Regions from separate parts of the Micromonospora sp. CPM1 genome, predicted to be linked through region 2. Evidence: predicted binding sites of a transcription regulator. Region 2 holds the regulator's gene; the other holds the start of a gene.

Region 1 (14,954 bases), on a different contig from region 2:
ACAAGCGCTGCTTCGACACCCCCCTCGCCGAGGCCGGCATCGTCGGGTTCGCCGTCGGCCTGGCCATGTCCGGGCTGCGACCGGTGGTCGAGATGCAGTTCGACGCGTTCGCGTACCCGGCGTTCGAGCAGATCGCCTCGCACGTGGCGAAGCTGCGCAACCGCACCCGCGGGGCACTCAGCGTGCCGATCGTCATCCGGGTGCCGTACGCCGGCGGCATCGGCGGCGTGGAGCACCACTGCGACTCGTCCGAGGCGTACTACGCGCACACGCCGGGCCTGAAGGTGGTCACCCCGGCCACGGTGGACGACGCGTACTCGCTGCTGCGCGCCGCCATCGACGACCCCGACCCGGTGGTGTTCCTGGAGCCCAAGAAGCTCTACTTCACCAGCGCCGAGGCCGAGCTGCCGGCCCGTACCGCGCCGATCGGCACCGCCGTGGTGCGCCGCCCCGGCACCGACGCCACGCTGATCGCGTACGGCCCGGCGGTGCCGGTCGCGCTCGCCGCCGCCGAGGCCGCCCGCGAGGAGGGCTGGGATCTGGAGGTCGTCGACGTACGCAGCATCGTGCCGTTCGACGACGCCACCGTGACCGCCTCGGTACGCCGTACCGGCCGGTGCGTGGTGATCCAGGAGGCGCAGGGCTTCGCCGGTGTCGGCGCGGAGATCGCCGCCCGGGTGCAGGAGCGCTGCTTCCACGCCCTGCACGCCCCGGTGCTGCGGGTGTCCGGGCTGGACATCCCGTACCCGGCGCCGATGCTGGAGCACACCCACCTGCCCTCGGTCGACCGGGTGCTGGACACCGTGGCCCGCCTTCAGTGGGATGACCAGCCCGACACGCGGTGGGTGGCGGCATGACAGCGGCGATCGGAACCCGCGACTTCCTCCTGCCCGACCTCGGGGAAGGGCTGAGCGAGGCGGAGATCGTCGAGTGGCGGGTCGCCGTCGGCGACGTGGTCACCGTGGACCAGACCGTGGTCGAGGTGGAGACCGCGAAGGCCGTGGTCGACGTGCCGTGCCCGTACGCCGGACGGGTCGTGGCCCTGCACGGCGCGGCCGGTGAGGTCCGCCCGGTGGGTCAGCCGCTGATCACCATCGCCCCGCTCGACGGCGCTCCCGACCCGCACGCCACCTACCGCGAGGAGGAGCGGGCCGGTTCCGGCAACGTCCTGATCGGCTACGGCACCGGCCACGGCGGCACGGGCCGGCGGCGGCGCCGTCCGCGGCTGGCGCTCGCTCCCGACCCCGGCGCGCCGAACGCGGCTGGCCCCGTGCCCGGTCCGGCGTCCGCGTCAGGCTCTCCGCCCCCGGCGGCTTCGACTCCGGCGGGCTCTCCCGCCCCGGCGGGTTCGGCGCACGCGGGCTCTCCGGCCCCGGCGAGTCCGGGTCCAGCCGGTTCGCCGGCCCTGGGCGGCGTGTCCGCGTCGGCGGACCGCACGGCCGAGCCGGCACCGACCGGCGGACCGGCGGCGCCGCTGGTCATCTCGCCGATCGTGCGGCGGCTCGCGAAGGAGCACGGCATCGACCTGGCGTCGCTGCGCGGCACCGGGCCGGGCGGCGTGATCCGCCGTGCGGACCTGGACGCGGCAGTGGCCGCCCCCGCCCCGGCGGCCCGGCTCGCCGCGGTGCCGGACGCCCCGGTCGCGCACGTCGGGCTCGCCCCGGCCGGCGACGGTGACACGGTCATCCCGCTCACCGGCATCCGCAAGGTGATCGCCGACAAGCTCTCCCGCAGCCGGCGGGAGATCCCCGAGGTGACCATCTGGGTCGACGTGGACGCCACCGGCCTGCTGGAGACGCGCGCCGCGATCAACGCGGCCACCCCTGACGCGCCGGTGAGCATCCTGGCGCTGCTGGCCCGGATCTGCCTCAGCGGCCTGCGGAGGTACCCGCAGCTCAACGCGCACGTCGACACCGAGGGGCAGCGGATCGTGCAGTCCGCGGGCGTGCACCTGGGCATCGCGGCGCAGACCGACCGGGGCCTGGTCGTGCCCGTGGTACGCGACGCGCAGCGGCTCACCACCCGGGAACTGGCCACCGCGCTCGCCGAGACCACGACGGCCGCCCGGGCCGGGACGCTGCCACCGGCACGGCTGACCGGCGGGACGTTCACGCTCAACAACTACGGCGTGTTCGGCGTGGACGGCTCCACGCCGATCATCAACCACCCGGAGGCCGCGCTGCTCGGCGTCGGCCGGATCGTCGACAAGCCGTGGGTGGTGGACGGGCAGCTCGCCGTCCGCAAGGTGACCCAGATCAGTCTCACGTTCGACCACCGGGTCTGCGACGGTGGCGTGGCCGGCGGCTTCCTGCGCCACGTCGCCGACTGCGTCGAGCAGCCCGCCCTGCTGGTAGCCAACGTCTGACCCGGCCTCCTCCGGCCCCGGTCCTCACCAAGAGGGCCGGGGCCGCACCCGTCCCCGCCCGCCGCCCCTCCGCGATCTTGCACTCGCTGCCCCCGACGTGCCCTATTCGCCCCCTTCTGGAGGGCCGCAATCGCAAGATCGCGGCAGTGGTCCGGTGGCGTGGGCGGGGTGGGCGCGAGCGGCGGGTGCGAGCGGCGGGGAACCGGGCGGAGGGGGCGTGGGGCGCAAGCGGGGACGGGAATTACCTGTCCGGCACAATTCGCGCAGCTGTTTCCGAGCAATTCCGCCGAAGGTGCCACGGCGCGATCCCGGGCCTACAGAATGTGGGCGAGAGGGTTCGGAAATGGGGGGCGAAATATGTTTGCGAGGCGCCGACTGACGCTTTTCGCGATGACCGTCGCAGCCGCGCCGCTGGCGGTCGGCGCGTGTACCGCCGGCCCGAAGTCGGTGGCGAAGCGGGCCGAGGCCGCACCACCGTCGGTCTCCGTGTCGCCGGCCGACCGTACCCGGGACGTGCCGATCAGCGCGGAGGTGGGGGCGAAGGTCAGCAACGGCAAGGTGACAGCCGTCAAGCTGACCGACGACAAGGGAAACGCGGTGCCGGCCCAGCCGCGTGAGGACGGCTCCGGCTGGGTGCCGGACCGGCCGCTCGCCAATTCCCGGACGTACACCGCGGAGGTGACCGCGACCGGCGATTCCGGCAAGACCGCCACGCAGAAGACGACGTTCACGACGATGGCCAAATCCACCAAACCGGCCGTCACCAGCGAATTGTATTTCCGGCCGAATCAGACGTACGGGACGGCGATGCCGGTCGTGCTCGGATTCGACCCGCCGATTCCGAAGGAGGCCCGCGCGGACGTCCAGCGCCGGCTGTTCGTGAAGACCGACCCGCCACAGCCGGGCACCTGGTCCTGGGTGGCCGACGGCAAGCAGGCCGAGTACCGGGCGCCGGACCGGTGGAAGCCGGGCACGAAGATCAGCGTGCGCAGCGCGTTGCAGGGGCTGCCCATCGGCAAGGACGCGATCGGCGACTCCGACCGGGTCGCGAGCGCCAAGGTCGGCCGCCAGGTGACGCTCGACATCGACAACGGGACCAAGCAGATGACCGTCTACCAGGACGGCAAGGTGCTCAAGAAGATCCCGGTGAGTCTGGGCAAGGCGAGCACGCCGACGTCCAGCGGCAACATGGTGATCATGGAGAAGCACGAGCACACCACATTCGACACCCGTGGTGAGCCCAACGGCGGCTACGTGGTCGACGTGGACGACGCCCAGCGGCTGACCTGGGGCGGCGAGTTCATCCACTCGGCGCCGTGGTCGGAGGGGGACCAGGGGAGCACGAACGTCTCGCACGGCTGCACCAACGTCTCGGCCACCGCCGCGGACTGGCTGATGGGCTTCACGCAGGTCGGTGACCTGGTGACGGTCAAGGGCACCGAGGTGAAGCTCGACCAGGGCAACGGCTTCACCGCCTGGAACGTCGGCTGGGACGAGTTCGCCAAGGGCAGCGCGCTGCCCGTACCGGCGGGGCTGAAGCCCACGCAGAGCGCCACGCCGCACCCGGGCGCGGTGGCCGGCGGGTCGTCACCGGCCCCGGCCCCCTCGCGGAGCAACAGCGGCGGCTGAACCTGGGGAGGAACGGCCACGGGGCCGGCCCGCGTCCGCGCGGGCCGGCCCCCGTCGTGCTCAGTCCAGGCCGACGCGGGCCACCCCGGTCGCGGTCAGGCTGCCCAGCCAGAGGTGGCGGCCGTGCTGCCGCACGCCGGTGACCATCGGGTACGCCCCGCTCGGGCCGTGCAGCGTGCGCAGCACCCGGCCGGTGCCGTCGACCAGCGCGACCAGCCCGTAGCGGCGCGGCTGCGGCTGCACCGCGCCGGGCAGCAGGGCCACGATCTGCCGCACCCGGGGGTGTGGCAGCAGCCGTTCCATGGCGCGCAGCCGGGGGCTGGGCAACGCGACCCAGTAGGTGCCGTCGCCGACCGCGGAGATGTTGTCCGGGTACGCGGGCAGATCGGTGAGCACCGTGGCCCGCCCGCTCGGCAGGTCCACCCGGAGCAGCCGGTGGGTGGCGGTCTCGGCGAGCATCAGCGCCGACTCGTCCGGGGTCAGCGCGAGCCCGTTGGGGAAGTAGAGCCCCTCCGCGACCACGTCGGTGCGCCCGGTGCCCCTGTCGTACGCGAGGATCCGCCCGTTGGGCCGGTGCTCCAGCAGGTCGCGCTTCCAGTGCGAGAGCGGGAACCGGTCGGACGAGTCGGTGAAGTAGACGGTGCCGTCGCGCGCCACCGCCGCGTTGTCGGCCAGGTGCACCGGCGGCGCGGTGCCGGTCAGCTCGTGCACCCGGCCGGCCGGGTCGACCCGCAGCAGTCCCCGGTACGCGTCGCAGACCAGCAACCCGCCGTCGACCGGATCGTGCTCGATGCCCAGCGGCCGCCCGCCGGTCTCGGCCAGCAGCGTGGGCGGGGTGCCGGGCGGGGAGTCGGCCGGCCACCACCAGAGCCGGCCGTCCTCGTCGCCGCTGACCACCCGGCCGTCGCCGTCGACCACCACGTCCTCCGGGCCGTGCCCGCCGGCCGGCAGCGGCAGCAGGTCGGCCCGGTCGAGCCGGGTGTCAGCGGGCGTCCAGGGGCCGGTGAGCGGCGGCGGCACCGTGGCCGGTTCGCGGACCGGCCGGATCAGCAGGGGGGCACGCGGGCGGGGGACGGCCATCGGCTCATTGTGGCCCGGCGGCGTCGCGCTGGGCAGTCCCCGACGGCGTTTCGCGGCGGCCCGCGCGGCGTGGCGTGGCGGCTGCGGGATGACCCTGAGACGGCTCGGGGTCGGGTCCCGGACAGTACCCGGAACCCCCGCCGCGAGGCCCGGAAATGTCGGTGGGGCCGGGTAGGTTTGGCCGCATGGTACACAGCGTTGAGCGCTTCCACGTGGCGATGGACGTGCACGATCACGTGGTCGAGCTGCGCCCGGTCGGCGAGATCGACATCGCCTCCGTGACGGCGTTCCGGGCCGCGCTCTGGGCGGCGCCGGCCCGGCCGGTGCTGCGGGTCGACCTGTCCGGTGTGCGGCTGCTTTCCGCCGCCGGGGTCCGCGCGCTGGTCGCCACCCACCTGCGGGTCCGGGCCCGCGGTGGCGAGCTGGTGCTCACCGATCCCGACCCGGTGGTGGCCCGGGTGCTGCGGGTGACCGGCCTGCACCGGGTGCTCCCGGTGCGCTGCTCCGACCGCTCGCAAGCCCTGCCCGGCCGCGCCCACGACCTGCCCGGCCGCTCCCACGACCTGGTGGCCTGCGCGGCCTGAGCCCGAGCGGGGCGCCGGGCGGCCGGAGCACGAGCGGAGCCGCCGCGCGCCCCGAGCACGAACCGGGCCGCCGCAGGTCGGCCGGGCACGAACCGGGCCGCCGCGCGTCGGCCGGGCACACGTCGGGCCGCCGGCGCGAGTGCCGACGGCCCGACGTGGACGGCGCTGCGCTCAGCGCACGCCGAGCAGGTCCACCACGAAGACGAGCGTCTCGTTCGGCTTGATGACGCCACCCGCGCCCCGGGCGCCGTAGCCCAGGTGCGGCGGGATGGTGAGCCGGCGCCGGCCGCCCACCTTCATGCCCACGACGCCCTGATCCCAGCCGGCGATGACCTGGCCGCCGCCGAGCGGGAACTCGAACGTCTCACCCCGGTTCCACGAGGCGTCGAACTCGCGGCCGTTCGAGTGGGCCACGCCCACGTAGTGCACGCTCACCAGTTGGCCCGGGCGGGCCTCCGGGCCGTCGCCGACGGTGATGTCCTCGACGACGAGATCGGCGGGCGGCGCGCCCTCGATCGGGCCGACCTCGGGCTTGTCCATGAGCGGGTCTCCTCGGATGCTGACGGTGTGGTCACTGTCGATCCTGCCGGATCGCGACCGGCCGATACGCGCCGGTCCCCGCACACCGGCGTGGCGGGGACACGAAAGGGGGCGGGCGCCGCCTGTCGGCGACGCCCGCCCCGGGGCGAGCTGGTCACTTCAGCCAGGGGAGACGCTGGACCAGGGGGAGCCTCGCCCAGACCCGGCCGAGGCCGAGGGTGTTGCCGGCGCCCACCAGGGCCAGGCCGGCCAGCAGGCCCGCGTAGATGAGGTGGTCGTCCATGAAGGGGTTGTTCGCCGGGGGCAGCACCGCCGTCCACATCAGGACCAGGAGCAGACCGCCCGCGACCGCGGCGACCCGGATGCCGATGCCGAGCATCAGGGCGACACCGATGCCGAGCAGGCCGACCATGAACAGCGTGTCCGCCCAGGCCGCGCCGGCCAGGTTCTGGTAGAAGCCCGCGAACGGTCCCTCGACGGCGTTGCCGAGGAAGCCCTTGGTGGGGCTACCGCCGTTGATCCAGGCGTTCTTCGCCGGGGTCTCGTGGCCGAGGCCGAACATCTTGTCGAGGAAGGCCCAGAGGAACACCCAGCCCAGGGCGAGCCGCAGACCGGCCCAGACGTACCGGGTGGCCTTCTGGCGGGTGGTCTCGGTGTGCGCCGCCGGAGCGATGGTGGCGGCGGGGGTCCGCTTGACGGCGGGGGTCCGCTCGATTGTCGCGGTCATTGTCTCCACGTCCCTTCCTGTGCCTCGCACCGCGCTTCCCGGTGGCACATTCATTCCACCGCCGCGCGGCGTCCGGGAGCAGGGCCGAGAGGTGCCCTCGTGACCGGGTCATTGGTCCCGTCCGTACCCGGTCCGGTCGGCCCGTCGCGGCCGGTCCGCCGCCCCTGACCAGGGCGCCCGCCGGCCGCCTACCGTCGCAGGTGGAGGCCCGGCACGAGGAGGTCGTGATGAGGACGTGGCAGGTGGCCGACGTGATGACCAGGGACGTCGCGACGGTGACGGAGGAGACCCCGTACCGCGAGGTGGTCGACGTGCTGGTCCGGCAGCGGATCAGCGGTGTGCCGGTGGTGGACTCGTTCCGCCGCGTGCTCGGGGTGATCTCCGAGGCGGACCTGCTGCACAAGGTGGAGCGGTCCGGCCACCCGGACGAGCGGCGGGTCTTCGAGGGGCGGCGACGCCGTACCGCGCGGGAGAAGGCGGGCGCGCTCGTCGCCCGGGACCTGATGACCGCCCCGGCGGTCACCACCCACGAGCGGGCGTCGCTCGCGGCGACGGCCCGGCTGATGGACCAGGAGGCGGTGAAGCGGCTCCCGGTGCTGGACGACCTGGGCCGCCTGGCCGGCATCGTCACCCGCGGTGACCTGCTGCGCGTGCACCTGCGTACCGACGCGGAGATCCGCGAGGAGGTCGTGCACGAGGTGCTGCGCCGGGTGCTGTCGGTGCGCGACGGCCTGGTCACCGTCCAGGTCCGCGGCGGCGAGGTCACCATGGACGGGCGGTTGGACCGGCGCAGCGCCGTCGACCTGGCCGGCCGTCTCGCCGCCCAGGTCGCGGGCGTGGTCGCGGTGCACAACGCGATCGGGTACGACGTGGACGACACCACGCTGATGGAACTGGACCCGGTGCACGCCACCCCGGTGGCCTGAGCGCCGCCGCCCGGGCCCCACCGGTCAGGTGGGGCCCTCGGTGGCGAGCTGGGCGGCGAGCAGCGCCGGGGCCTCGGCCAGCGACGGGCCGTACCAGGTGAGGTGCCGGCCGGACACCAGCGCCGCCGGCACGCCGGGGAACGCCTCCGGCCCGTCGTCGGCGGTGAACCGGTACGGCTCGTCGGGCAGCACCACCAGGTCCGGCGCCCGGGCGCGCAGCTCGTCCAGGCCCGGCCGGGGATAGCGGTCCGCGTCGTCGGCCCAGCCGTTGCGCACACCGAGCCGGGCCAGCACGTCCCCGGCGAACGTGTCCCGCCCCAGCACCACCCACGGCCGCCGCCACACCGGCACCACGGCGGTCCGGACCCGTCCCGGCGGCGGCAGCGCGGCCCACGCGCGGCGGGCCTCGCGCAGCCACGGCGGCTCGGCCGGCGCGCCGAGCGCGACCACCAGCTCACCGAGCTGGTCGAGGGCCTCCGGCACGGTACGCGGGAAGGTGACCCGGACCGGCACCCCGGCCGCGCGCAGCGCCTCGGCGTCGGCCAGCCGGTTCTCCTCCTCGTTGAGCAGCACCAGATCCGGCTCCAGCGCGAGCACCCGGTCCAGGTCGGGGTACTTCGTCCCGCCGACCCGGGCGACGTCCAGCCCGGCCGGATGGGTGCACCAGTCGGTGGCCCCGACCAGCACCTCCGGGCGGGTGGCCGCGACCGCCTCGGTCAGCGACGGCACCAGCGACACCACCCGCACCGCGTCTCCTCCCCTCGGGCCGGACCGGCCGGTCAGTGGGCCGGCGCGGCCACGGCGTCGGCGGTCTCCGTCGGCAGGCCCGCCACCGGCACGCCCTTGCGTACCGCCCAGTCGACCGCCGCGCGTAGGTCCGCGGTGGGCAGCGGCCGCCGGGTGGTCACCCCGACCGCCGCGTGCACGGTGTACGCCATGAACGGGTACGACCGGGCCAGCGCGCCGATGGCGTCGTGCAGCCGGCGTACCACGTCCAGCGCCGCCGGCTCGTCGAGCCCTGGCAGGAGGAGCTGGAACTCGTTCTCGGTGACGCGCAGCGCGCGGTCGACCGGCCGCAGCACGGCGGTGATCGCGGTGAGCACGGCGTGCCCCTCGCGGGCGACACCGCGGCGGCCGAAGCGTTCCGGCGAGCCGGGCGGCGCGTCCACCCGCAGGCCGACGAGCGCCACCGGCAGCGTGCCGGAGGCGGTCACCCCGTCCGCGCCGGACCACCGGGCCAGGCCGGGTTCGTCCAGCATCGCCTCGGCCGGCTCGACCGGCTGGTCGTTCCGGTCGCCGCGGCGGGCCAGCAGCCGCAGCGCCGCCTCGGCGCGCGGTTCGCCCGGCCCGGCCGGGATGTCCCGTACCCGGGCGATCGCCTCGTCCAGCGCGGTACGCGCCGCGGCGGGCAGCCGCTCGGCGAGCTGTTCGCGCAGCCGGATCGCCTCGTGCAGCGCCTCGTCGCGGCGGAACCCCCAGCGCCCCTCGAACAGGCGGCCGGACTCCAGCGTCGGCGCGGGCATCACGTCGGCCCGGTCGTGCGCGACGAGTGTGGCGCCGAAACGCGGGCTCAGGGCCACCACCGTCCACTCCCCGGCCAGCGCCTCCGCCTCGTCCAGCGCCACGCCGTAGGCGCCCTCGGGCAGGTCGGGCGGCGGTCCGCCGACCATCGCCACCACCGTCACGGCGGCGCGGCCGGCTATGCGCCGGTAGACCTCGCGCTCCCGGGCGAAGTACGGCAGCCGCTGGAACAGCGCGAGCACGACGAGCGGGCCGTCCTCGGCCTCGGCGAGCGCGGCGCGTTCGATGGCATGGGAGACGGCGACGAGACTGCGTTTGGTGAACTGTTCCGGGGTCCGTCCGCTGGGCACGGGCAGAGCCTAGAGGGACGGGCGCGGTAGCGCACCGGTCGGCCGGACCGGTCCTGCCGCACCGCCTACACTCGGGCGTCGACCGGACGAGGGGGATCGGGGCGAGATGACGAGCACAGGCAGCGTGACCGCCTCCTGGCTGCGGCCGATCCCGCCCGGTGTCGCGCCGTCCCTGGTCCGTGCCGGCCACTTCGGCCACGCCGGGCGACGGCTCGGTGAGCTGGTGCAGGGCCGCCCGCCGGGGGTCACCGGCAGCCAGTGGAGCACCGCCGGGCGGGCGTCGCTCGACCTGGTGGTCTGCGCCGCCGACACCGGGCTGCCGCGCTTCGCGGTGCGGTTCACCGCGCCCGCCGGCGACGGATCGCCCGCGCGGCGGGAGGAACGGCTGACCGACGCCGTCTGCGTCGCCGTCGGCCTGCCGCTGCTGCGCGTCGAGTCGCCGGCGCTGGGCGGCGCGGAACAGGCCCGCCGGTTCGCCGAGTACGTGCTGGACGCGCGGGCCTACGCCGACGGCACCGACCCGGACGGCGGCGACGCGGTCGGCTTCCGGGACATCGTCGGCCGGTTGCCGGACGGCCGGCAGGGACCGGTGAACGACCTGGGCGCGCTGGCCCGGGTCGAGGCGGTCGAGGCGTACGTGGCGGGCCGGATCGCCGACCCGATCGTGCGCGGCCTGCACGTGCGCTGGACCGGCGGCCCGGCGGAGGGCTGGGCCTGGGCCGAGGTGCGGCCCGGCCGCTGCCTGCTGGAGCGGGTCCGGCTGACAGCGCGCGGCTTCTCCTGCGGCGTCGACCCGGGCCGGCTCGCCGAGGACCTGGCCGTGGTGGCGCTGGGGGAGCGGCTGCGTGACCTCGACGCCGCCGCGCCGTCCCTGCTGGACCGTGACGAGCTTCTCCGGCGGGTACGTGCGCTGGCCGCGCGGCGGGACTCCTTCGACGGCGGCTTCGCCTTCGATCACCTCTGCGCCGACTGAACCGTCCTCGCCGGCGACGACGGCGACTTTCGATTTTTTCCGATCTCCGGTTGAACCTTCGCCGACGGCGCTCCGTACCTCATCGGGAATGGACGCAGATCTTCCCCGCCGCGCCCGGACGGCGCGGAGACGGTGCGGAAAGGGCATCGTCGGCCATTGACGTGCGACCGAGCGTCGCAGTGATCTCACACCCCGAATTCGTCGGTCCGCCGGGATCACCAGTCAACTACCGGATCGAGAAGGAGAGCAATTCGATGCGCAGGTCCACACGGGCGCGCCGGTCATCCGGTAACGCGCGGAGCAAGCGGTTGCTGGCGGTTGTCGGCACGCTCGCGGTCTTCGGCGGCATCGTCGCCGTCACCCAGATCTCGTCCGCCCAGGACCGGCGGACGACCACCCGCGCCGCGTCGGCGTCCTGCGTGCCCGCGAGCCCGGGGGCGACCGCCCCGAACGGCCAGGGCAGCACCACCCGTACCTGGCAGAACGGCCGCTGGGTCCGCAGCCACTGGGGCGACGGCCAGATGTCACCGGCCGAGTGTCAGCAGACCAACGCGGGCGGCGCCGGCGCCGGCACCCCGACCGTGGCCTGCCCGGACGTCCGCGGCCGGCTGCCGCAGGTGCCCGACCGGGCGCGCGCCGAGGTGGACCGCACCCTGGCGCTGCTGGAGTCGCAGATCGCCGACGCGAACCGGCGGCTCGCCGCGGACGGCCGCAACGGCGGCGACTTCATCAACAACGCGATCCTGCGTCCGCTCGCGGACAAGCGCACCGCGGCGCTCAACCGGATCGCCACCGCCATCGGCCGGGTCGCCCAGCGCCCGCAGGGCCTGGACCAGCTCGCCCAGTGCGCGCTGACCGACACTCCCGGCACCGGCGGCGGCCAGAACGGCGGCAACAACAACGGCGGCCAGAACGGCGGCAACAACGGGGGCCAGAACGGCGGCGGGAACAACAACGGCGGTGGCCAGAACAACGGCGGCGGCAACGGCCTGAACGTGCTCGCCAAGGACTGCTCCGGCAGCCAGCTCCAGGCGCACGACGGTTTCCAGAACGGCAACCGGTGCGTGAGCACCGCGTTCGGTGAGGTGGGCGCCGCGGCGAACAACCCGTCGCTGCTGATCACGCAGTTCCCGAACCAGGTGCGGCGCAACCAGCCGTTCACGCTCCGGGTCACCACCAAGAACCTGGTGCGCGACCGCTTCCTCGCCGCCGGCCAGGGTGGCTACTACCTGGAGAGCTCGCTGCTCAACGGTCAGGGCCTGGTACGCGGTCACTTCCACACCGCCTGCCGGATGCTCGGCAGCACCCGGCAGCCTCCGAACCCGCAGGACGTGCCGGCCTTCTTCGTCGCCACCGAGGACGGGCGGGGCGGTGACCAGCCGGACGACGTGCTGATCCAGATTCCGGGCCTGGCGCAGTCGGGCGTGGCGCAGTGCGCGGTCTGGGCCGGTGACGGCTCGCACCGCATCCCGATGATGGAGCGGGCCAACCAGACCCCCGCCATCGACGTGGTGCGCATCCGGGTCAACTGAGCCGGCGAACGGCCGTGGCCGTCCGGGGGACTCCTCCGGGCGGCCGCTGCCGTTCCCGCGTACGGGCACGGTGGGAGGTGATCCCGGAAGAAATCTCGTGCCGGCGGTATCCAGCCGGATGAAAAGCGCCGACCACAGAAAGCCGATCGGGGCCACACCGATTTCTCAGCGTGACCCCGGGATGCCCGACGGTGAACCGGTGACGGTCAGCGGTTCTTGTACGCCTCGACCACCGACACCGGGATGCGCCCGCGCTCGGAAATCTCGAACCCGTTCTTGGCGGCCCATTCGCGGATGGCGCGGTTCTGCTCGCGGTCCATTCCCGAGGTGCTCGGCCGGGTGGTGCGGCGGGCGCCGCGGGTGACCTCGGTCGCTCCCCGGCCGATTCGCCTGCCAGCGCTGATGTACGGATCCAGCGCCTTGCGCAGGACGCCCGCGTTCTCGTCGGAGACGTCGATCGTGTACGCCACGCCGTCCAGGCTGAACTCGACGGTCCGATCGGCCTTTCCGCCGTCGAGGTCGTCGGTCAGAACGGTGATTACTTTCCTTGCCATCGCCATTACTCCCTGTGTCGGGCGGGGTGTGGCTAAGAGTTTGACCTACCGTGCGGTAATTCCGCAACAATAGCCCGCTGTTTCCATTCGGCGGGTCGCGGTAAACGGTGCCGCCATTGGGTGCGCGGCGCGGGAACGAGGCGCTCCGGAGTGGCGTGGGTCACAACCCGGAACAAGGGACACGTTTTGTTACTTGAGCCAGACACGCTCAACCAACGTGATGGCAGGTGTTCGATGGCAACTCTTCCGGTACTTCCTCTGACCGACGCCGTCCTGCTGCCCGGGATGGTCATCCCGGTGACCCTCGACCCGACCACCCAGGCCGCCGTCGACGCGGCGCGCGCCACCGGCGACAAGGAACTCCTGGCCGTACCCCGCATCGACGGCGAGTACGGCTCCGTCGGCGTGGTCGCCACGATCGAGAAGGTGGGCCGGCTGCCCAGCGGCGAGCCGGCGGCGGTCATCCGCGGCCTGGCCCGCGCCCGTATCGGCTCCGGCGTGCCCGGCCCCGGCGCCGCGCTCTGGGTCGAGGCGACCGCACTCGACGAGCCCGCACCGGCGGGCCGCGCCCGGGAACTCGCCCGCGAGTACCGCGCGCTCATGACGTCCGTGCTGCAACAGCGCGGCGCCTGGCAGGTGATCGACGCGATGGAGCGGATGACCGACCTGTCCGAGCTGGCCGACTCGGCCGGTTACGCGCCCTGGCTCAGCCTGACGCAGAAGACCGAACTGCTCGCCGCGCCGGACGTCACCGCCCGGCTGGAACTGCTCGTCGGCTGGGTGAAGGAACACCTGGCCGAGCAGGAGGTCACCGAGCAGATCAACAGCGACGTCCGCGAAGGGCTGGAGAAGTCCCAGCGGGAGTTCCTGCTCCGCCAGCAGCTCGCCGCGATCCGCAAGGAGCTCGGCGAGGACGAGCCGGACGGCTCCGCCGACTACCGCTCCCGGGTGGAGTCCGCCGACCTGCCGGAGAAGGTGCGCGAGGCGGCGCTGCGCGAGGTCGGCAAGCTGGAGCGGGCAAGCGACGCCTCACCCGAGGCGGGCTGGATCCGTACTTGGCTGGACACCGTCCTGGAGATGCCGTGGAGCACGCGTACCCAGGACAACACGGACCTGGCCGCGGCCCGGGCCGTGCTCGACGCCGACCACGCCGGCCTGGCCGACGTGAAGGACCGCATCCTGGAGTACCTCGCGGTGCGCAACCGGCGCGCGGAGCGCAACCTCGGCGTGGTCGGCGGGCGCGGCTCCGGCGCGGTGCTGGCCCTGGCCGGCCCGCCCGGTGTCGGCAAGACCAGCCTCGGCGAGTCGGTCGCCCGGGCTCTGGGCCGCAACTTCGTCCGCGTCTCCCTCGGCGGTGTCCGGGACGAGGCGGAGATCCGCGGCCACCGGCGCACCTACGTCGGCGCGCTGCCCGGCCGGATCGTGCGGGCGCTGCGCGAGGCCGGCTCGATGAACCCGGTCGTGCTGCTCGACGAGGTCGACAAGCTGGCCGCCGGCTATTCCGGTGACCCGGCGGCGGCCCTGCTGGAGGTGCTCGACCCGGCGCAGAACCACACGTTCCGCGACCACTACCTGGAGGTCGACCTCGACCTGTCCGACGTGCTGTTCCTGGCCACCGCCAACGTGGTCGAGGCGATCCCCGGCCCGCTGCTGGACCGGATGGAACTCGTCGCGCTGGACGGCTACACCGAGGACGAGAAGGTCGCCATCGCCCGGGACCACCTGCTGCCCCGGCAGCGGGACCGGGCCGGGCTGACCGCCGACGAGGTCGACGTCGCCGACGAGGCGCTGGCGCTGATCGCGGGCGAGTACACCCGGGAGGCCGGCGTCCGGCAGCTCGAACGGGCCCTCGCGAAGATCCTGCGCAAGGTCGCCGTCGCGCTCGCCGCGGACTCCGCACCGGTGCACGTCGACGCCGGCAACCTGGCCCGCTACCTGGGCCGGCCGAAGTTCACCCCGGAGTCGGCCGAGCGGACCGCCGTGCCCGGCGTGGCGACCGGCCTGGCCGTCACCGGCGCCGGTGGCGACGTGCTGTTCATCGAGGCCACCACGATGGAGGGCGAGCCGGGGCTGACGCTCACCGGCCAGCTCGGCGACGTGATGAAGGAGTCCGCGCACATCGCGTGGTCGTACCTGCGGTCGAACGGACGGCGGTACGGCCTGGACCCGAACG
Region 2 (14,954 bases):
CGCGCGGATCGCCAGCGTCAGCGCCGAGCGCTGCGCGGCTGTCGGATCGGGTACGGAGGTCGCCGCGACCAGGCTCTCCGCCGGCGCGTCCGGGTCCCGCCCGGAGAGGTGCAACCGGCGCAGCGGATCCGGCCGCAGCTTGCGCCAGCTCCGCAGCATCGGCCAGCCGGTGTTGCCGACCGCCCGGTGCCGGTACGCGCCCTCGACCGCCGCCGCCACCGTCGGCACCCCGGCCGCCCCGGCGAGGGCCCGGGTCAGCTCCTGTGCCGACGCGTCACCGGGCCGGGTGCGCGGCGGCTCCGGCCCCACGAGCGGTTCGAGATCGGCCACCACGGCGTCCACGTCGCCGGAGAGCCGGCGCAGCGCGGCCTGCCGTTCGGCGACCGTACGCTCCAGCTCGGCCCGCAGCCCGTCCAGCCCGTTCGGGTCCACCGCGACCGTCGGCAGCAGCGGCACCCCGCCCAGCCCGTCGGCGTCGAGCAGCCGGCGCAGGTCGTCGAGGACCTTCGGCAGCTCGGTCGGGTGCAGCCGGTCGGCCTGGTTGAGCACCACGACCGTGACGTCCTTGTGCCTGTGGAACTCGCGCAGGTAGCTGGTGTGGATCACGCGGTCGGCGTACTTCTGCGGGTCGACCACCCAGACCACGAGGTCGACCAGGCCGAGCAGGCGGTCGACCTCCAGCCGGTGGCCGTGCTGCACCGAGTCGAAGTCGGGCAGGTCGAGCAGGACGAGGCCGTGCAGGTTCGACTCGTCGTCGGCGTCCAGCGGGCTCTCCCGGACGAACCGGTGCCGGGGCAGCACCCCGACCCAGTCGAGCAGCCGGACCGCGCCGTCGAGCGGGCCCCACACGCAGGCGTGCGCGACACCTGTCGTCGGCCGGCGTACGCCCACCGGCGAGAGGTCGAGCCGCGCCAGCGAGTTGAACAGGCTCGACTTGCCGCTGCCGGTCGCACCGGCCAGCGCTACCACCGTGTGCCGGCCGGAGAGCGCGAGCCGGTCACCGGCGCGCTCGACCACCGTGTGCGCGGCGACGAGCTGGGCGTCGGGCACGTCGCCGTCCACCGCCGCGAGGAACCGCTGGATCGCGGTCAGCCGTTCGATCAGGGTGTCCGGGTCGACCCGCTGCTCACCCCGCATCGCCTCGCGCATCCGTCCCACGATGTTGCTCACGGTGCCTTCCTTGCTCGCGACTGCGGGGCTCGCAAAACCGGCTCACTCCTCGCGCTCACGGGGCCGGTCTCTGTTCGCGACTGCGGGGCTCGCAAAACCGGCTCACTCCTCGCGCTCACGGGCGACCGTCCTGCTCGGGGGCCGGGAACAGACCGCTGCGGTGCCGGGCCCGCTCGACCTCTACGGCGGCCCAGCGCAGCGCCGCACCGGCGTTGGCGGCCGGGCGCTCGGCCTCGGTGCGGCTCAGGTAGCGCGCGGCCTCCTCGGCCAGCAGCTTGCCGACCCGGTCGAGCAGGTCGACGCGGGCCTTGCGGGACAGGTTGCGGACCGCCTGGTCGCCGAAGATCGCCTGGAGCACGGTCTGCCCGGCCACCGCCGTGCCGGTGCCCGCGGCGACCTCCAGCCCGGTCGGGATGAACGCGGTGGAGGCGAACACGCCGATCATGACGGCGAGGCCGGTGGCGTTGACCGCGTACGCGGCCGTGCGGGCCACGAACCGCCGGTCGCCGCCCTCGACCCGGACCAGCTCCAGCACGCCGCGCTGCCAGTCGCGGACCAGCTGCTCGGCCCGCTGCGGCAGGTCGGCCGAGGGATGGGCCAGGTCCGGCTCCAGCAGCGCCGCGCCCGCCGGGTGCGCCTTCCAGCCGGTGTACGCGTTCTCCGCCGCCTCGGCGGCCACCCCGCGCAGCAGCGTGACGAGCTGGGACTCGATCGCGGTACGCAGTTCCGAGGCGGGAGCGGGCCGCCCGGTGACCGCCGCGACCACCCGGTCGCGCAGCCGCCCGATGCGGGCCTCCAGCCCACGGAAGAAGTCGCCGGTGCCGATGAACTCCTGCCACCGGGCCAGTACCTCGCCGCGCAGCAGCCGGCCGTCCTTGAGCCCCTGGTCGACGCTCCGCTCCGCGCTCCGGTACGCGGCCTGGACCCGCTCGTCCAGCGCGTCGGCGGCGGTGACCTGCTCGTCGGCGGCCTCGGCCAACGCCTCCACCACCGGGTGCAGCGCGGCCAGCGCGCCGTCGAGCGTCTGCCGGACCACCACGGCGCGGGCCTCGGCGTCGCCGGCGAGCCGGGCGAACCAGTCGCTCAGCGGCGCGGTGATCCGGTCCGGCAGCAGCCCCTGCCCGTCCACCCAGGTCTCCGGGAGCACGAACAGCGGCGAGGCGCCCAGCTCCTGCTCGGCGAGCATCTCGGACAGGTGGGTGGCGACCTCGTCGGCGGCCTCCGGGGGAACCCGGTCCAGCACCATCGCCACGGCGGTGCCCCGGGCGCGGGCGCTGCGGAGCAGCTCCCAGGGGACGGCGTCGGCGTACCGGGCGGCGGTGGTGACGAACAGCCAGAGGTCGGCGGCGGCGAGCAGTTGACCGGCGAGCGCCCGGTTGGCGTCGACCACCGAGTCGATGTCGGGCGCGTCGAGGAACGCCAGGCCGGGCGGCAGCGCCGGTGCGGTGACCAGGTGCAGGGTGCCCGGCTGCTCGCTGGGCTCGGTGGTCCGGGTCAGGCCGGGCAGCAGCTCGCCCTGCCGGAACCAGGCCGCGTCGGTCGGGCTGCACACCAGCACCGGGGAGCGGGTGGTGGGGCGGAGCACGCCCGCCGCGCTGACCCGCGCCTTGACCAGGCTGTTGACGAGCGTCGACTTGCCGGCGCCGGTGGAGCCGCCGACGACCACCAGGAGCGGCGCGTCGAGCCGGGCCAGCCGGGGCAGCAGGTAGTCGTCGAGCTGGTCGGTGAGGCTCGCGGCGGCGTGCCGGGCCGGCTCGGCGGAGGGCAGGGTCAGCGGGAAGCGGGCCGCACTGATCGCCGCGCGCAGGCCGGTGAGCGCGGCGGGCAGGCCGTCGGCGGCGTGAGCAGGCTGGTCGTCGCCCGTGGTGGCTCCGGTGCGGGCTGCGACGGCGGGCGCGCCGGCACGGGTGGCGGAATCGCCATGCGTCGTCACCGCTAAAGCGTGCCCGACCGACGCAAGGTAAGACAACCAGACAGTAGTAACGGTCGGGTTGCGCCGGGTCGGCTCAACCTCGACTTGCGGATTGGCGATCGCGTGGCACTATTGAGTCAAGTTCACTCAACTTATGGTGCGGTCGCTTCCGGGCGACCCGCCGAGCAGGCCGTCTGACCTGCTCACCCGTTACGAAGCGAGGAAGCGAACATGGCACGTGCGGTCGGCATCGACCTCGGCACGACGAACTCCTGCGTCAGCGTTCTCGAGGGCGGTGAGCCCACCGTCATCGCCAACGCCGAGGGCTCGCGTACGACTCCCTCGATCGTCGCGTTCGCCCGCAACGGCGAGGTGCTCGTCGGTGAGGTCGCCAAGCGCCAGGCGGTGACCAACCCCGACCGGACCATCCGGTCGGTCAAGCGTGAGATCGGCACCAACTGGACCGTCGACATCGACGGCAAGAAGTACACCCCGCAGGAGATCTCGGCGCGCACGCTGATGAAGCTCAAGCGGGACGCCGAGGCGTACCTGGGCGAGCAGATCACCGACGCGGTGATCACCGTCCCGGCCTACTTCAACGACGGGCAGCGCCAGGCCACCAAGGAGGCCGGTGAGATCGCCGGCTTCAACGTGCTGCGGATCGTGAACGAGCCGACCGCGGCGGCCCTGGCGTACGGCCTGGACAAGGGCTCCAAGGAGCAGACCGTCCTGGTCTTCGACCTCGGTGGCGGCACCTTCGACGTGTCGCTGCTGGAGCTGGCCGAGGGCGTGGTGGAGGTCAAGTCCACCAGCGGTGACAACCAGCTCGGTGGTGACGACTGGGACCAGCGCATCATCGACCACTTGGTGAAGACGTTCCGCGGCGAGCACGGCATCGACCTCTCGCAGGACAAGATGGCCATGCAGCGGCTCAAGGAGGCGGCCGAGAAGGCCAAGATCGAGCTGTCCGCCGCCACCACCAGCAACATCAACCTGCCGTACATCACCGCCGGCTCGGCCGGCCCGCTGCACCTGGACGTGACGCTCAGCCGCGCCGAGTTCCAGCGCATGACGCAGGACCTGCTGGACCGCTGCAAGGGCCCGTTCGAGCAGGCCGTCAAGGACGCCGGCATCAAGATCTCGGACGTCGACCACGTCATCCTGGTCGGCGGCTCGACCCGTATGCCGGCCGTGACCGACCTGGTCAAGCAGCTCACCGGCCGCGACCCGAACAAGGGCGTCAACCCGGACGAGGTCGTCGCCGTCGGCGCCGCCCTCCAGGCCGGTGTGCTCAAGGGCGAGGTCAAGGACGTCCTGCTGCTCGACGTGACCCCGCTGAGCCTGGGCATCGAGACCAAGGGCGGCATCTTCACCAAGCTCATCGAGCGCAACACCACCATCCCGACCAAGCGCTCCGAGGTGTTCACCACCGCCGACGACAACCAGCCGTCGGTGCTGATCCAGGTGTTCCAGGGCGAGCGGGACATCGCCGCCTACAACAAGAAGCTCGGCACCTTCGAGCTGACCGGTCTCCCGCCGGCCCCGCGCGGCGTGCCCCAGATCGAGGTCACGTTCGACATCGACGCCAACGGCATCGTGAACGTGCACGCCAAGGACCTGGGCACCGGCAAGGAGCAGAAGATGACGATCACCGGCGGCTCCTCGCTGCCGAAGGACGACATCGAGCGGATGCGCCGGGACGCCGAGGAGCACGCCGACGAGGACAAGCGTCGCCGTGAGGAGGCCGAGACCCGCAACGTGGCCGAGGCGCTCCAGTGGCAGACCGAGAAGTTCCTCGCCGAGAGCGGTGACAAGCTGCCCAGCGAGAACCGTGACCAGCTCAACGAGGCGCTCGGCGAGCTGCGCAGCGCCCTCGGCGGGCAGGACATCGAGAAGATCAAGTCCGCCCACGAGAAGCTGGCGCAGGTCTCCCAGCAGGCGGGCTCGCTGCTCTACGCCCAGCAGCAGGAGGGCGAGCAGACCGCCCCGGGCGCGGCCGGGCCGGGTGCCGGCGCGGGTGCGGCCGGTGGCCCGAAGGCCGGTGGCGACGACGACGTGGTCGACGCGGAGATCGTGGACGAGGACAAGAAGTGACTTCCGGTCCCGGACACGATTCGCACGGCAGAGGGATGAGGTAACCGCATGACGGACAAGCCACGAGCGGCCGACCCGGGTGCCACCGGGTCGGCGCCGGGCGCCGGCAAGGACACCGGCGACGAACCCCGGGTCGTCATCCGCGACAAGCGCAAGCTCGGCAAGGTGACCGAGCAGCCGGCGAACGACGCCTCGGCGGCCGACGCGGCCGCCGACGCGCCCGCCGAAGGGCTGGTCGAGGAGGCCGAGGTCGTGGTCGACGAGATCGGCGGCGAGGCCGAGGTCGGCGGTCCGACCGTGGTCGACTCGCCCGCCGAGCCGAAGGGCGGGACCGGCACGGACGCGCCGCTCGGCGCCGAGCTGGAGTCGCTCCGCACCGACCTGGAGGAGCGCACCCGCGACCTCCAGCGGGTGACCGCGGAGTACGCCAACTACCGCAAGCGGGTCGACCGGGACCGCAACCTGGTCCAGGAGCAGGCCACCGGGGCTGTGCTCACCGCACTGCTGCCGATCCTCGACGACCTGGACCGGGCCCGCGAGCACGGCGACCTGGTGGGCCCGTTCGGCAGCGTGGCCGAGCAGCTCACCGGCGCGCTCACGAAGTTCGGCCTGACCGCGTTCGGCGAGAAGGGTGACCCGTTCGACCCGACCCGGCACGAGGCGGTGGCGCACCAGACCTCCGCCGACGTGACGGAGCCGACCTGCGTACAGGTCATGCGGCGCGGCTACCAGCTCGGCGAGCGGCTGCTGCGGCCCGCCATGGTCGCGGTCGCGGACCCGGAGTAGTGCCGACCCGTGACGTCCCGCCCGCCCGCACCGGGCGGGCGGGACGACCGGGATTCGACCCGTGGAAGGGGGTGGACCGGTGAGTTCCAAGGACTGGATCGAGAAGGACTACTACGCCGCGTTGGGCGTGGACAAGTCCGCCTCCTCGGACGAGATCAAGAAGGCGTACCGCAAGTTGGCCCGGGAGTCGCACCCGGACCACAACCCCGGCGACACCGGCGCGGAGGAGCGGTTCAAGACCGTCTCCGAGGCGTACGCGGTGCTCGGTGACGAGAAGAAGCGCCGCGAGTACGACGAGATGCGCTCGCTGTTCGGCTCCGGCGCCTTCCGGCGCAACGCCCGCGGCGCGGGCCAGCCGGGCGGGATGCCGTTCGACGTCTCCGACCTGTTCGGCGGCGGCGCGGGCGCCGGCGACAACCGGTTCAGCGGCGGCGGCTTCACCGACCTGTTCAGCTCGATCTTCTCCGGCGGCGGAGGCGGCGGTGGTCCGGCGCGTCCGCGCGGCCCGGCCCGTGGCCGGGACGTGGAGACCGAGGTGGCGCTCGACTTCGAGGACGCGGTACGCGGCGTCACGCTGCCACTGACGCTGCGCGCTCCCGGGGTCTGCGACACCTGCCACGGCAACGGCGCGAAGCCCGGCACCCAGCCGGTGGCCTGCCCGGTCTGCCACGGCGCCGGGGTGACCACCCGCAACCAGGGGTCGTTCAGCTTCTCCGAGCCGTGCCGCAACTGCCAGGGCGTCGGCACGATCGTCGAGGAGAAGTGCCCGGAGTGCCACGGCACCGGCGGGGTCACCAAGACCCGCACGCTGAACGTGCGCTTCCCGGCCGGTGTGGCCGACGGGCAGCGGATCCGCCTGGCCGGCCGGGGTGAGCCCGGCGAGCGGGGCGGTGCGGCGGGTGACCTGTTCGTACAGGTGAAGGTCCGCCCGGACGAGCTGTTCGGGCGTACCGGGGACGACCTGACCCTGACCGTCCCGATCACATACGCCGAGGCGGTTCTCGGCACGGACCTGCGCGTACCGACCCTGGACGGGACGGTGACCCTGCGGGTGCCACCGGGTACGCCCAGCGGGCGGGTGCTGCGCGCCCGCGGCAAGGGCGTCGTACGCAAGGACGGCCGCGCCGGTGACCTGCTGGTCACACTCGACGTGGTGGTCCCGGCGAAGGTGTCGGACGAGGCGCGGGCGGCGCTGGAGACCTTCGCGGCGCAGACTCCGCCCGCCGCGCGGGAACATCTGGACGCGCGGGTACGTCGATTCAGTTGAGGTCGGCAGCGGAGGTGAGCGGGCATGTCGGAGGAGTACGTCGGCTCGGGTGACCCGGCCTACGAGGCCAAGGTCTTGATGATCTCGGTGGCCGCGCGGATGGCGGGGATGCACCCCCAGACGCTGCGCCAGTACGACCGGCTGGGCCTGGTGCAGGCCGGCCGGGCGTCCGGTGGCGGTCGCCGGTACAGCGTCCGGGACGTGGTGCTGCTCCGCGAGGTGCAGCGGCTCAGCCAGGACGACGGGATCAACCTGGCCGGGGTCAAGCGGATCATCGCGCTGGAGCGGCTGCTCGAAGAGGCGCAGCAGCGGGTGGCCCGGCTGGAGGCGGAACTCGACGCCGCGTACCGGCGGATCGCCGAGCTGGAGTCGCTCGGCGGCTTCCCCCGTGGCGACCTCGTGCCCACCAACCGCACGTCCACCGCGCTCGTCGTCTGGCGTCCGCGCCGCGCTCCCGACCGCTGACCTCGTACCTGAAGGCCGGCGCGCCCCGCTCCCCCGGGGCCGCGCCGGCCTTCGTCGTCCCCCGGGCGGTTCGCGGGCCGGGTCAGGGGAAAGCGGCGTACGGCAGGGTGGGGTCAACTACGCTTTTCCGCAGGGGGCAAAAGCCCCAAAGCGGATTCCGGGCTGGCGGGGGGAGTCATGACGGAACCGGCGAAGAAGGTGGCCGAGCGCGCGGAGGAACGGCTGGAGAAGGTGGCCGAGAACGTCCGCGAGCGGTTCGACCGGGTCACCGAGGGACGCTTCAGCGACAAGGTCAAGGAAGGGCGCTTCGCCGACCAGACGGACCACGGCGTGGACCGGGCACGGGACGACGAGCGGCGCAAGAAGCAGGGCGGGTCGACCTGACGATCCGCCGACGTGCGGGCCGGGATCCACGGGGGATCCCGGCCCGTTCGCCGTGCCGAGGCTGTTCAGGGCGGCCGTCAGAGGCGGCGGTTCTCGCGGACCAGGCCGCCCTCGCACCAGTCCCGGTAGACGAAGAGATCCGGCCGGGCGAGCAGCACCCGGCTGTTGTGCGCCCAGTTGCGCATCAGGTCGTCGCCGGACTTCTCGGCCTGCTCGACCAGCTTGCGGAACCGGCGCTTGGGGTGGGCGCGGAAGTTCGTCCGGATGCCGTCGGCGGCGTAGATGTAGAGGCAGTGCAGCGTGAACCGCCGCGCCGGGCAGCCCTGGTCCATCGCCAGATCGAACAGCGTCTGCACCAGGTGGTCACCGGCGACCAGCAGGTCCCAGTCGGGCGGCATCGAGGTCAGCGGCACCGAATCCGGTTGATAGGCCCACGCCCGAAGCTCGGCGGGCGAGGGATCGACCGGATTGGCGAAGCCGCGGAACGTCTCTTCCTGCACGCTCACCGGCCGACCTTCCGCTTGCGCTGGCGGGGGCGCAGGCCACCCGCGGACCCTGGCTGCTGGGCCGAAACGTTAACGCGGTTGGACGGAGCAGGGGTAGACCTTCCCGGGATCAATTTGACAACGCCGGGCCGGATCTGCCCCACGGCTGATCCGGCCCGGCACCGTGTCAGTCGCCGGAGGCCAGGGGTAGCGGCGCGGGCGGCCGTGCGGCGGCGGCGCGGCTGCGCAGCCACTGCTTGAACCATGGGGTGTCGGGCAGCCGGGCGAGCAGCGGCCCGGTCACCACCGTGATCAACACGTACGCGGTGGCGAGCGCGGCGAGCTTCGGCTCCACCGGGTAGATGGCCGCGACGGCCAGCCCGGCGATGACGATGGAGAACTCGCCGCGCGGAGTCAGCGCCAGGCCGGCCCGCCAGCGGCCGGGCTCGGCGATCCCGGCCCGGCGGGCGGCCAGGTAGCCGGTGGCCACCTTCGTCGCCATGGTCACCACTGCGAGCAGCAGCGCGGGCAGCAGTACCGGCGGCATGTCCAGCGGGTTGGTCACCAGCCCGAAGAACACGAAGAAGACCGCGGCGAACAGGTCACGCAGCGGGGAGAGCAGCTCGGTGGCGTGGTGCGCCACCGGCCCGGACAGCGCGATGCCCACCAGGAACGCGCCGACCGCCGCGGACACCTGGAGCTTGGCCGCGACACCGGCGACCAGCAGGGTCAGGCCGAGCACCCCGAGCAGGAGTGCCTCCGGATCCTTGGCGGAGAGCGCGGCGGAGATCAGGTGGCCGTACCGGATGGCCACGGCCAGCACGACGACCACGGTGAACACCGCGACGGCGAGCGCGATGCCGCCCTTGACCAGGCCGACCCCGGCGAGCAGCGCGGTGACCAGCGGCAGGTAGAGGGCCATCGCCAGATCCTCGATCACCAGGACGGAGAGGATCACCGGGGTCTCCCGGTTACCGACCCGGCCCAGGTCACCGAGCACCTTGGCGATCACGCCGGACGACGACACCCACGTGACGCCCGCGAGCACCACCGCCGCCACCCAGCCCCAGCCGAGCAGGAGCGCGAAGGCGAACCCGGGCAGCGCGTTGAACACCGCGTCGATCAGGCCGGCCGGCGCGGCGGACCGGAGGTTGCCCACCAGCTCGTTGGCGCTGTACTCCAGGCCGAGCATGACCAGCAGCAGGATCACGCCGATCTCCGCGCCGACGGCGAAGAACTCCTCGCTGGCGTTGAGCGGCAGCAGACCACCGTGCCCGAACGCCAGGCCGGCGAGCAGGTACAGCGGGATGGGCGACACGCCGAAGCGACGGCTCAGCCGGCCGAGCAGGCCGAGCAGGAGCAGCAGCGCACCGACCTCGATGAGCAGGATTGTGGTTTCGTGCATACGCGTCAGCCGTCCGGATCGGTCTCGGCGAGGATCGCGGTCACGCCGTCGAGCCCCTGACGGGTACCGACCACGACGACCACATCGCCGGCCTCGAACCGGAAGGTGGGATCGGGCGAGACGTTCACGGCGCCCTGACGCAGCACGGCCACGATTGACGCGCTGGTCCGGGTGCGCGCCTTGGTGTCCGCGAGCCGCTTGCCGACGTACTTCGACCCCGCCGGGATGGCGATCTGCTCGGTCAGCAGCCCGGCGGCCTGCTCGCGCAGCCCGGAGAGCTGACCCAGCATCAGCGACGCGCCGAGGATGTCGGCCAGCGCCTCCGCCTCGTCGTCGGTCAGGGGTATGTCGTGTTGGCAGGAGTCGGGATCGTCCGGGTCGTAGAGGACCAGGTCGCGACGGCCATTGCGGTGGGAGACCACGCCGAGCCGGCGGCCGGACTCCGTCATCAGGTCATGACGTACGCCGATCCCGGGCAGGGCGGTCTGTTCGACACGTACTCGCACGCGGGTGAGGCTACTCCGGGCGCGCACGTGCTGTTTCCGGGGCCGAACCACAGACTGGTCGATGCGGCTCGGGCGGCTGGTCTAGTCCCGTTCGGCTACGAACACGCCGACGCCTTCGAGCGTTTCGGTGAGGCCGGTCGCGCGCAGGATCATCATCGCCTTGCCGACGACGGTGTCGGAGACGCCGTATTCCTTGCACAGTTGGGCGCGGCTCGGCAGCTTGGTGCCGGGTGGCCACTCTCCCGAATCGATCTTGCTCTTCAGTTCGTCTGCGAGCACTTGGTACTGCTGCTTGGGCATACACACTCCCCGGATGGCACGCCCATTCGACCATGCAACCACCTCCAACCTCAAGCAATTGTGGGTCGGTCGTTGACCTACGACTGGTACCGATTGTAGGTTGCTGACGAACGCTCCCGGATGGCACCTGGAGCTTTCCCGGGTCGGGGCGGGCATCCCCCGTGGCTCGTCCCGACCCCCGTCCTCCGCGAGAAGGGACAGTGTCGTGCGCAATCTCCTGCGAATACGTCCGAAGCGGCGGAAGGCGGGCCCGCCCAACTCCGCGCCGGTCGGCGCCTACCGCTCCGCGTCGTACCTTCCGCTCCGGCCCTGGCAGGTGCGGGGCCACCGCTTCGCGACGTGCCGTCGAGGGCTGGACCCGGCCGAGGTCGCGGCGTTCCTCGATCGCGTCGCCGGGGACCTCGCCGCCGCGTACGCCGAAGTCGCCCGGAGCCGTGAGGAGACGGCCCGGATCAAGAGCGCGTTGCGCGAGTGGCAGTCCCGGCAGGCCCCGTCGATGCGCGATCTGGCCGGGCGGCCGTGACCGGGCGGTACGTGATCCATCTGCCGGTGCGCGCGGCGGACCTGGCCCGGGCGAAGATGCTCGGTCGCACGGCCGGCCGGTCGTTGGCCTTCCTCGCGGTGGTGGAGCTGGGCGGGATCACCGTCTCGGCGGAGGACGACCAGGCCGTACGCCATTGGGTGTTCTGCGACCGCAAGCTGGACGGCGGCCGGCGTTGCGTGCTGCGCGCCGACCACGAGACCCCCTGCCTGGCCCGCCTTCCACGTCGCTGACCGGCCGGGCCGGAGGACAGTGACTCAGGTCACACGGGTGGAGTTGAGCGGAATAGACTCAACTCTGGTTGTGTCATGTCCAGTGGACACGCCGATCCGGGGGAGCCCATGAACACGGAACGTCTCACCACCAAGAGCCGCGAGGCCATCACCGGTGCCGTCGCGCTGGCGAACCAGCGCGGTCACGCCACCGTGGAGCCCTGGCACCTGCTGCTGTCACTGCTGGACACCGAGGGCTCGACCGCCGCGGGCCTGCTGCGCGCCGTCGGGGCCGACCCCGCCGAGCTGCGCCGCGTCGCCCAGCGCTCCGTCGACGCGCTGCCCGCCGCGCGCGGGTCGAGCATCGCCGAGCCGACGCTGGCCCGCGAGTTCGTCAACGCCATCGGCGCCGCCGAGCAGATCGCGCGGCCGCTGGGCGACGAGTACACCTCCACCGAGCACCTGCTGGCCGGGCTCGCCCGGGTCGGCGGCGCCGTCTCGGTCGCGCTGAAGAACTCCGGTGCCACCGAGGAGAACCTGGTCGCGGCGTTCCCGACCGTCCGGGGCGGGGACCGCCGGGTCACCACCGCCGACCCGGAGCAGACCTACCAGGCCCTGGCCAAGTACGGCGTGGACCTCACCGCCAGCGCCCGCGACGGCAAGATCGACCCGGTGATCGGCCGGGACTCGGAGATCCGCCGGGTGATCCAGGTGCTCTCCCGGCGTACCAAGAACAACCCGGTGCTGATCGGCGAGCCGGGCGTCGGCAAGACCGCGATCGTGGAGGGCCTGGCCCAGCGGATCGTGGCCGGCGACGTGCCGGAGTCGCTGCGGGACAAGAAGCTGGTCTCGCTCGACCTCGGCGCGATGGTCGCCGGCGCGTCCTACCGCGGCCAGTTCGAGGAGCGGCTGAAGTCCGTGCTGGAGGAGATCAAGAACTCCGACGGCCAGGTCATCACCTTCCTCGACGAGCTGCACACCGTGGTCGGCGCGGGCAAGGGCGAGGGCTCGATGGACGCCGGCAACATGCTCAAGCCGATGCTGGCGCGCGGCGAGCTGCGGATGGTCGGCGCGACGACGCTCGACGAGTACCGCGAGCACATCGAGAAGGACCCCGCGCTGGAGCGCCGCTTCCAGCCGGTGCTGGTCGGCGAGCCGACCATCGAGGACACCATCGGCATCCTGCGCGGGCTCAAGGAGCGCTACGAGGTGCACCACGGCGTACGGATCACCGACGCTGCGCTGGTCGCCGCCGCCGCGCTCTCCGACCGCTACATCACCGACCGGTTCCTGCCGGACAAGGCGATCGACCTGGTCGACGAGTCCGCGTCCCGGCTGCGCATGGAGATCGACTCGCGCCCGGTCGAGGTGGACGAGATCGAGCGGGCGGTACGCCGGCTGGAGATCGAGGAGATGGCGCTGGCCAAGGAGCCGGACGCCGCGTCCGCCGAGCGTCTGGAGCGACTGCGCAAGGAGCTGGCCGACAAGCGGGAGCAGCTCACCGCGCTCTCCGAACGCTGGCAGACCGAGAAGAGCCACATCACCAAGCTCTCCACCGCCAAGGAGGAGCTGGAGCGCCTCGGCGGCGAGGCCGAGCGGGCCGAGCGCGACGGCGAGCTGGAACGTGCCGCCGAGCTGCGGTACGGCCGGATCCCCGCGCTGCGGACCGAGCTGAAGCAGGCCGAGGAGGAGCTGGCCCGGCTCCAGGCCGACGGCGCGATGCTCAAGGAGGAGGTCGGCGCGGACGACATCGCCGCCGTGGTCGCCTCCTGGACCGGCATCCCCGCCGGACGGCTGCTCGAAGGCGAGACCGCCAAGCTGCTCCGGATGGAGGAGTCGCTGCGCGGCCGCGTCGTCGGTCAGGCCGAGGCGGTCGGCGCGGTCTCCGACGCGGTCCGCCGTGCCCGGGCCGGCGTCGCCGACCCGGACCGCCCGACCGGCAGCTTCCTGTTCCTCGGCCCGACCGGCGTCGGCAAGACCGAGCTGGCCAAGGCGCTCGCCGAGTTCCTCTTCGACGACGAGCGGGCCATGGTCCGCATCGACATGAGCGAGTACGGCGAGAAGCACTCCGTGGCCCGCCTGGTCGGTGCCCCGCCCGGGTACGTCGGCTACGAGGAGGGCGGCCAGCTCACCGAGGCGGTACGCCGCCGGCCGTACTCGGTGATCCTGCTGGACGAGGTGGAGAAGGCCCACCCGGACGTCTTCGACGTGCTGCTCCAGGTGCTCGACGACGGCCGGCTCACCGACGGTCAGGGCCGCACCGTGGACTTCCGCAACGCGATCCTGATCCTCACCTCGAACCTGGGCTCGTCGGTGATCAGCGACCTGACGCTCACCGAGAACGAGCGCCGGGAGGGTGTGCTCGCGGTGGTCCGGTCGCACTTCAAGCCGGAGTTCCTCAACCGGCTCGACGACATCGTGGTGTTCGCCGCGCTCCAGGGCGAGGACCTGCGGTCGATCGTGGACATCCAGCTCGACCGGATGCGAACCCGTCTTGCGGACCGCCGGTTGGCACTGGACGTCAGCGACTCCGCACGCACCTGGCTGGCCGAGCACGGGTACGACCCGATCTACGGCGCCCGCCCGCTGCGCCGGCTGGTGCAGTCGGCGATCGGCGACCAGCTCGCGAAGGCGCTGCTGGCCGGCGAGATCCGCGACGGCGACACGGTTCGCGTCGACCTGTCCGACTCCAAGGAGTCCCTGGCGGTCACCGCCGCCTGACCCGCACCACCCTTGCGAAGGCCCGGCCTCCGGCCGGGCCTTCGCCGTCCCGCCGCACTCCGCCCTGCTGCCCCACCCGCCGGGGCTCGCCTCAACCTCCACCTGCGTTGATCAAGGAGTTTGTGCCCTGTGGAGGCGCCGGCGGGGACACAAACTCCTTGATCAACGGGGAGGGCGAGGGGAGAACCAGGGTGGGCGGCAGGGGTGAGGGGTTGGTGGGGTGGGCACATAGTGGGGCATGAGCGGGAGCTGGGAACGGGAACTGGACGCGGCCGTGCGGGAACTCGACGGTGCGGACACCCTCGCCTTCGGCGGGGTGGGGCTGGCGGGGCAGATCCTGCCCGCGACCGAGGCGTACCGGACGCTGGAACAGGGGTTGCGGGAGCACCCGGAGGCGGCCCGTAAGCGGATCGACAGGTTGCTCCGCAAGGGCTCACCGGCCGGCCGGGCGTACGCGGCGACGCTGCTGGAAGCGGTCGACCCGGCCGCCGGGCGGGACGCCTGGGCGCGGCTGCGCGGCGACGACGGTGAATTCACCACGTTCTCCGGTTGCCTCATGGGTCGCGCCACGCTGGGCGAATACGCCGCCGAGCGGCTCACCGGCGGCGCACGGTAACTGAGCGCACACTCAGCGAACAGGACTTCATCAGGCGTGCGTGCGGTTGTTACCGTTCCCGCCGAGCACGTTGGGGGAGGCGGTCGTGAA

What was found. The regulator HspR, encoded in region 2, represses chaperone genes until heat shock. The targets are predictions, from matches to a motif close to TTGAGTNNNNNNNACTCAA.
Region 1: lon (endopeptidase La) is a predicted target of HspR. The motif match lies at 12,975-12,993, and genes of this name have one in related genera.

What each region holds. Positions count from the first base shown of each region.
Region 1 is NZ_JAMHIU010000005.1:175,653-190,606, reverse strand. It holds gene M8C11_RS08490 (alpha-ketoacid dehydrogenase subunit beta) at 1-857, shown strand, start outside; gene M8C11_RS08485 (dihydrolipoamide acetyltransferase family protein) at 854-2,365, shown strand; gene M8C11_RS08480 (Ig-like domain-containing protein) at 2,723-3,994, shown strand; gene M8C11_RS08475 (SMP-30/gluconolactonase/LRE family protein) at 4,055-5,074, opposite strand; gene M8C11_RS08470 (STAS domain-containing protein) at 5,260-5,658, shown strand; gene M8C11_RS08465 (FKBP-type peptidyl-prolyl cis-trans isomerase) at 5,830-6,198, opposite strand; gene M8C11_RS08460 (hypothetical protein) at 6,353-6,934, opposite strand; gene M8C11_RS08455 (CBS domain-containing protein) at 7,153-7,851, shown strand; gene M8C11_RS08450 (helical backbone metal receptor) at 7,876-8,598, opposite strand; gene M8C11_RS08445 (DICT sensory domain-containing protein) at 8,631-9,722, opposite strand; gene M8C11_RS08440 (DUF2726 domain-containing protein) at 9,829-10,695, shown strand; gene M8C11_RS08435 (hypothetical protein) at 10,950-12,227, shown strand; gene M8C11_RS08430 (Lsr2 family protein) at 12,434-12,781, opposite strand; gene lon (endopeptidase La) at 13,016-14,954, shown strand, end outside.
Region 2 is NZ_JAMHIU010000014.1:144,629-159,582, forward strand. It holds gene M8C11_RS18900 (GTPase) at 1-1,149, opposite strand, end outside; gene M8C11_RS18905 (ABC transporter) at 1,286-3,103, opposite strand; gene dnaK (molecular chaperone DnaK) at 3,314-5,176, shown strand; gene grpE (nucleotide exchange factor GrpE) at 5,225-5,962, shown strand; gene dnaJ (molecular chaperone DnaJ) at 6,042-7,229, shown strand; gene M8C11_RS18925 (heat shock protein transcriptional repressor HspR) at 7,254-7,694, shown strand; gene M8C11_RS18930 (hypothetical protein) at 7,872-8,078, shown strand; gene M8C11_RS18935 (hypothetical protein) at 8,156-8,584, opposite strand; gene M8C11_RS18940 (cation:proton antiporter) at 8,751-9,968, opposite strand; gene M8C11_RS18945 (cation:proton antiporter regulatory subunit) at 9,974-10,474, opposite strand; gene M8C11_RS18950 (winged helix-turn-helix domain-containing protein) at 10,556-10,774, opposite strand; gene M8C11_RS18955 (DivIVA domain-containing protein) at 10,980-11,297, shown strand; gene M8C11_RS18960 (hypothetical protein) at 11,294-11,548, shown strand; gene clpB (ATP-dependent chaperone ClpB) at 11,657-14,248, shown strand; gene M8C11_RS18970 (hypothetical protein) at 14,487-14,864, shown strand; gene M8C11_RS18975 (DUF4178 domain-containing protein) at 14,950-14,954, shown strand, end outside.